Linked DNA regions of Geomonas sp. RF6. The protein of the gene in region 2 interacts with the protein of the main gene of each other region in a pairwise test. Links are inferred from orthologs where the notes say so. Each region holds a gene or a part of one and is shown on either strand. Other genes may lie near its edges.

Region 1 (3,225 bases), 900 kb from region 2 along the record:
CGCACGGCTTCGATGAAGAGGTGCGCGAAAGGGGTGTGAACTTTTCGGCCGGGGAGCGGCAGCTTATTTCATTTGCTCGTGCCGTGGCCTTCGATCCGGAGATACTGGTGCTCGACGAGGCTACCGCCAGCGTGGACAGCTCGAGCGAGCGGCTGATCCAGCATGGGCTGGAAGGGCTGATGGCGGGGCGCACCACCCTCGTCGTGGCCCATCGCCTCTCCACCATCCGCGATGCCAACCGCATAGTGGTCATTCATCGCGGCGAGAAGGCGGAAGAAGGGAACCACGCAGAGCTGATGGCCCAAAAGGGGCTGTATTACCGGCTGTACCAGCTGCAGTTCAAGCAGTAGAGCTTCTTGTCCCATCCCCATCCTGTCGGAACGGTTCATCCAGGATATTCCGGGAGCGTGGGTACATTGCCACGAAGCACTGCAGGAGGCCTAACGTTTCCCCCCTTCGCAAAGGGGGGAACGCGAGGCCTCCTGCGGCCCTTCATTGGAACATACTACGGCTTCCCCGGAATTCCCGGATTAGCCAAGCTGGAGCACCTGATGAAACACCTGATACTCGGTACCGCCGGGCATATCGATCACGGTAAGACCTCGCTGGTGAAGGCGCTCACCGGCATCGACACGGACCGGCTCAAGGAAGAGAAGGCGCGCGGCATCACCATCGAGCTCGGCTTCGCCCATCTTGACCTTCCTGGCGGCATCCGCTTCGGCATTGTCGACGTTCCAGGCCACGAGCGCTTCGTGCGCACCATGGTGGCGGGGGTCGGCGGGATGGACCTCGTCATGCTGGTCATCGCCGCCGATGAGGGGGTCATGCCGCAGACGCGCGAGCACCTGGAGATCTGCCAGCTTCTCGGGGTGCAGCGCGGACTGGTGGTCCTCACCAAGAAGGACATGGTGGAACCGGAGTGGCTCGAGCTGGTGGTGGAGCAGGTGCGCGAATACCTAGAAGGAAGCTTCCTCGACGGCGCCCCCATCGTGCCGGTTTCCTCCCGCAATGGTGAAGGGATCGACCTGCTCAAGGAGGAGCTCGCCCGGGTTGCAAAAGAGGTGCAGCCGAAGAAAGAGGACGCTCCCTTCCGGCTCCCGGTCGATCGCGCCTTCACGGTGACCGGTTTCGGCACCGTCGTTACCGGCACCCTCCTCTCCGGCGGCATCGCGGTCGGGGACGAAGTGGAGATCCTCCCCCGCGGCATTAGTTGCCGGGTGCGCGGGATAGAGGCGCACGGCGCGAAGGCGGACCGGGGGAGCGCCGGCGAGAGGCTTGCGGTGAACCTGCATGGCGTGGAGTACGGCGAGGTATCGAGGGGGGACGTCGTGGTGCCGAAAGGACGCTACAGCGCGACTTCCCGAGTGGACGTGCGCCTCGATTACCTCCCTTCTGCTCCGCGGGAACTGAAGCATCGCTCGACGTTGCGGCTTCATTCCGCCACCTATGAGGTCGAGGCGACGGTGATCCTATTCGACCGCGCATCGTTGCAGCCGGGGGAGACGAGCTATGCCCAGCTGCGTCTCGCCCATCCGGTCCTCCTCCTTCCTGGCGATCCGTTCGTGCTGCGCAGCTACTCCCCGCAGGCCACCCTTGGCGGCGGTACCGTCCTCGACCCCGCTCCCCCCGGGAGGAGAAGGCGGTCGGAGGAAGCTCTCCAGCTCCTCGCTTCGGTGGAAGAAGGGGGCGATCCGGACAGGATACGGCTCCTCACAGAGTCGGCGCGTCTTTCCGGGATTTCCCTCGACGAGATGTTGAACCGCAGCGGTATTTCGGGAAAGAGAATAGAAGCCGCGCTCGGGTCGCTCCTGTCGAACGGATCGGTGCTCCAGGTCGTGAAGGAACCTCGCGTCTTCCTCGCCCGCACCGCATTTGACGAGCTGAAGCAAAAGCTGGCGCTGGAGCTCGAGGAGTATCTGTCGGAAAATCCGCTGCAGGAAGGTATCGGGAAGGAAGAGCTGAAATCGCGCCTGCCGAAACGTAGCGATTCACGATTCTTCGGGCCGCTCCTGGCAGCTCTTGAAAAGGAGGGGCGCGCCCTCTCCGATCGCGATGTCGTGAGGATTCCGGGGCGAAAGGCAGGGGCACCGGTCGACAAGGCCGCCCTGCAGGCGAGTCTGGAAGAGTCGCTGACAAAGGGTTGGCTCGAGCCCCCTACCCTGAAGGAGCTCATGGAGGCAGGCAACAGCGGGGAGAAGGAGGTGCTGGATTATCTGAACCACCTGTGCCGCGAGGGGCGTGTGGTCAAGGTAAAGGCGGACGTATTCTACGCTGCGCCGGCGCTTGCCGAGATCCGGGAGAAGCTGACGACATATCTAAAAGAAAAGGCTGAGATAACGCCGCAGGAGTTTCGGGATCTCACCGGGCTGTCCAGAAAGTTTATGATCCCGCTGCTGGAGTACTTCGACAAGGAGCGCCTGACGATCCGGCTGGGAGACAGGCGCGTGCTGCGCAAAGGATAGCTGGCAAAGCCTCAATCACCAGTGTGAACAGTAGCCGAACCCCTTGAATGGGAGGTACGTAGGGGTGGCCGCCGAGGCTTGATGTATCCCTCCCTACAATCGAAAAAGGGCCATGCCTCAAAGACATGGCCCTCTTTCGTTTTGCTCAGGCAGCATTGAAGCGCGTCACTGCCCTGTGGTAGCACCGCCTCCTGTAGTCCCGGTGTCCGTAGCACCACCTGCTCCAGACCCCGTGTCGCCGGTCGAACCACCTGCGCCGGATCCCATGTCGCCGGTATCACTCGGCGGAGTCGCGGGTTCAGACGGAGATGTTACCCCACCCGTCCCGGAACCGGTGCCTTGATCACTCGGCACCAAAGTGCTGCCACCGGTCCCTGAACCGGTGTCGGTGCCAGTGCCGGTTCCGGTATCGCTCGGCATGGTGGTGCTCCCGCCGGTGCCGGTGCCTGTACCGGTCCCCGTGCCGGTGCCAGTATCGCTAGGCATGGTCGTGCTGCCGCCGGTTCCCGTACCGGTGCCTGTACCGGTATCGCTCGGGGTGGTGGTGCTGCCACCTGTGCCATAGCTCGGCGCAGTCGATCCGCCGCTGGGTGCGTTATACATGCTCCCGCCTGTCCCGGTCCCTGTGCTCGGACTCGTTGTGGAGCCGCCAGCTCCTGTGCCACCGGTGCCGGTAGTGCCGCCGGTGCCGGGAGTAGTACCGACAGCACCGCCGGGGGCACCGTAAAATGGGCCGTACTCGTAAAGGGTGGCGCCGAGCGGG
Region 2 (3,290 bases):
GCCATGGCCGTGGAGATCTGACCGACCATGTTCGGCACGTTGGAGTTTGCGATCGCAACCCTGAAGCGGGACTCGCGCTGCATGAGCACCGTCGGGAAGTTCACCGAGTTCTGGATGTTTCCGTGCTCGAGGAAGTCGCGGATCTGATCGGCGACCATGACCGCGCAGTTTTCCTCCGCCTCGCGGGTGGAGGCGCCGAGATGCGGCAGGGAGATGACGTTCTCCTTCCCGTTGATCCCAGCCCCGGGAAAATCGCAGACGTAGTAGTGGAGCTTCTTGCTCTGCAGGGCCGCCAGCACGTCCTCCTCTTTCACGACCGCTTCCCGTGCAAAGTTGAGGAGGACGGTCCCTTCCTGCGCAAACTCCAGGTTCGAGGCGTTGATGAGGTGGCGGGTCGCGTCCAGAAGGGGCACGTGGACGGTGATGAAGTTGGAGTGCCTTACCACGTCGAGGACGCTCTCCGCCTTCTTCACCTGGGAGGGGAGGCTCCAGGCGGAGTCGACCGTGATCTCCGGGTCGAACCCGATGACCTCCATGCCGAGCTTGATCGCGGCGTCGGCGACGATGCAGCCGATCTTGCCGAGACCGATGATCCCGAGGGTTTTCCCGGAGAGCTCGAAGCCGGAGAAGTTCTTCTTGCCGCTTTCGACCGTCTTCTCCATGTTCGAATCGTCAGGATCGAGATCCTCCACGAATTTGAGCGCCGCGGGAATGTTGCGGGCCGCCATGAGCATCCCCGCAAAGACGAGCTCCTTCACCGCGTTGGCGTTGGCGCCCGGTGCGTTGAATACGGGGACGCCGCGCCCGGACATCTCCTTCGTGGGGATGTTCTGGGTACCCGCACCGGCGCGCCCGATCGCCCTGACGCTCGCGGGGATGTCGATGCTGTGCATGTCCGCGGAGCGAACGAGGATGGCGTCTGGGTCGGAGATCTGCTTTGCGACGGTGTAGCGGTCGATCGGGAGGCGGCTGAGCCCGATCTGGGAGATCTGGTTCAGAACGAGGATCTTGTAGGTGCTAGGCATTCTTTACCTCGAACTCTTTCATGTACTCAACAAGCGCCTGCACCCCTTCGAGCGGCATGGCGTTGTAGATGGAGGCGCGCATGCCGCCGACGGAGCGGTGCCCCTTCAGCTGCACGAGCCCGCGCGCCTTGGCACCTTTCAGGAACTCGTCGTCCAGCTCCGGCTTGGCGAGGGTGAAGGGGATGTTCATCAGGGAGCGGTCTTCGCGGCGCACCGGATTGTTGTAGAAGCTGCTGCTGTCGAGGAGGTCGTAGATGAGCGCCGCCTTCTCTGCGTTCTTCTTCTGCATGGCGGCGAGTCCACCCTGCTCCTTCAGCCATTTGAAAACGAGACCTGCGATGTAGATTCCGTAGGTCGGGGGGGTGTTGTACATGGAGTCCGCATCGGCGTGGGTCTTGTAGTTCAGCATCGCCGGGGTCTTTTCCGGAGCCTTCCCGATCAGGTCCTCGCGGATGATCACGATAGTGAGGCCGGCGGGGCCGATGTTTTTCTGCGCCCCTGCGTAGATCAGGCCGTACTTGGTGATGTCGATCGGCTTGGAGAGGATGTTGGAGGACATGTCGCATACCAGCGGCACATCGCCCGTCTCGGGGATCCACTGGAACTCAACGCCGCCGATCGTCTCGTTGGCGCAGTAGTGCACGTATGCCGCATCCGCAGAGGGCTTCCAGTCGCCCTGAGCCGGTGCATAGGTGAACTTCTGGTCCTCGCTGGAGGCGATAACGTTCGGCTGGCAGAAAAGCTTCGCCTCCTTTATCGCCTTCTTCGACCACTCACCGGTATTGACGTAGTCGGCGCTGGTCTTCCCTGCAAGAAGGTTCATGGGGATCATGGCAAACTGCAGGGTGGCGCCGCCTTGCAGGAAGAGCACCTTGTAGTTGGAGGGTATCGCGAGCAGTTCCCTAAGATCAGCCTCAGCCGCTTCGGCGATGGCTATAAACTCTTTACCGCGGTGGCTCATCTCCATAACGGACTGACCCGAGCCGTTCCAGTCGAGCATTTCAGCGGCAGCCTTCTTGAGAACTTCCTCGGGCAACACTGCAGGACCGGCGCTAAAGTTGAATACGCGTGACATAGGATCTCCTTCTCGTTGTGGTTTAGCAAAAAAAGGAATCTATCATAGCAGCGCCGCGATTGTCTTGTCATTCTTGTAAACAGGAAAAATTCCTGTCGCTGTACGAGATGGCAAAAGTCTGGCATGTCTCGGCGCTATGCGAGAGGTTTTCTTTTGTAGGTTCAACAGTTATGGAGCTTGTGTCGAGAGTGCTGTCTTGGGAGCTCGCAGTGGGATGTAGAGAGCGTCAACTGGAAGGAGCCAGACGTCTAAAGCAAGATCGGCTACGGGACGAAGAGCTATCGTTCCGGTTCGATGACGACCGCAGTGCCGTAGCACAAGACCTCCGTCGCGGATTCCCGGCTCACCACCTCGGAAGCGTCGTAGCGCAGCCCCACCACCGCATTCGCGCCGATCTCCAGCGCGTGCTGCACCAGCAGCTCGTACGCCTGCTGCCTCGCCTGCTCGCACATCCTGGAGTAGGCTCCGATGTTCCCACCGATGATGTTCTTGAGGCTCCCGAGAATCCCCTGTGCTATGGTCGGCGATCTCACGACTATGCCGCGCGCTATTCCCTTGTACTCGCGGATGCGGAATCCATCGATGCTGAAGGTCGTGGTTACCGGAATATCCATCTCTCCCCTCCTTTTTCAGCGCCTGCCGGAGAAGTTTTTCAGCACGTACAGGCCTGCCGCTATGGCAACGATGACAGGAAAGGCGATGATCCCCACCTTTATCGCCTCGATCCTCGTCGCCTCGTATGCCTGGTCTATATTGAAGCTCGACGGGTAGAAGGTTTTCAGGTAGTGGATCTCGCCCACGGAGTGCCAGCAGACCCCGGCAAGGAAGAGAATCCCTACCACAATCATCACTGCAATCGAGACGGAAGCGACCTTGTTCATAGCCACTCACTGCCCTCCTTCTTTCCACCACTTGCGGATGAACGTCGCGCCGCGCCCGTAGACCACCATCGTCGTCGGCGCTCCGGTAAAGCTCAACCTCTGCCTGGGGACAATAAGGTCACACGGGACGCACTCCGCGATCGCGCTTCGGGGGACCACGATCTCCGGCAGCTTTGCCAGAAGAAAGTCAAAGCCGATGATGCTGAAGGCCACCAGCGCGTCGTTCCCGCGGATGCGGATGCAGCGGGTCAGGGGGAAGGGGAGAGAGGTTCCCCAGAATCGGGCGGTGACGTAGGAGATTTCGGTGGC

The links.
Region 1: the proteins of serC (region 2) and selB interact in binary tests that used the Escherichia coli proteins (3 or more experiments, as listed by UniProt). The link is inferred for Geomonas sp. RF6 from one-to-one orthologs.

What each region holds. Positions count from the first base shown.
Region 1 is NZ_CP087999.1:1,970,717-1,973,941, reverse strand. Bases 98-3,006 are described here. They hold selB (selenocysteine-specific translation elongation factor), read left to right. Parts: upstream 98-551; coding sequence 552-2,462; downstream 2,463-3,006. Other genes in these bases: LPW11_RS08440 (hypothetical protein), read right to left, coding at 2,628-3,006; LPW11_RS08450 (ABC transporter ATP-binding protein), read left to right, coding at 98-350. Also shown: more of LPW11_RS08450, read left to right, coding at 1-97; more of LPW11_RS08440, read right to left, coding at 3,007-3,225. UniProt on the Escherichia coli protein: Translation factor necessary for the incorporation of selenocysteine into proteins. It probably replaces EF-Tu for the insertion of selenocysteine directed by the UGA codon. SelB binds GTP and GDP.
Region 2 is NZ_CP087999.1:2,874,271-2,877,560, forward strand. Bases 60-3,033 are described here. They hold serC (3-phosphoserine/phosphohydroxythreonine transaminase), read right to left. Parts: upstream 2,101-3,033; coding sequence 1,018-2,100; downstream 60-1,017. Other genes in these bases: LPW11_RS12365 (phosphoglycerate dehydrogenase), read right to left, coding at 60-1,025; LPW11_RS12375 (YbjQ family protein), read right to left, coding at 2,379-2,714; LPW11_RS12380 (hypothetical protein), read right to left, coding at 2,730-2,987; LPW11_RS12385 (hypothetical protein), read right to left, coding at 2,988-3,033. Outside these bases: more of LPW11_RS12365, read right to left, coding at 1-59; more of LPW11_RS12385, read right to left, coding at 3,034-3,290. UniProt on the Escherichia coli protein: Catalyzes the reversible conversion of 3-phosphohydroxypyruvate to phosphoserine and of 3-hydroxy-2-oxo-4-phosphonooxybutanoate to phosphohydroxythreonine. Is involved in both pyridoxine and serine biosynthesis.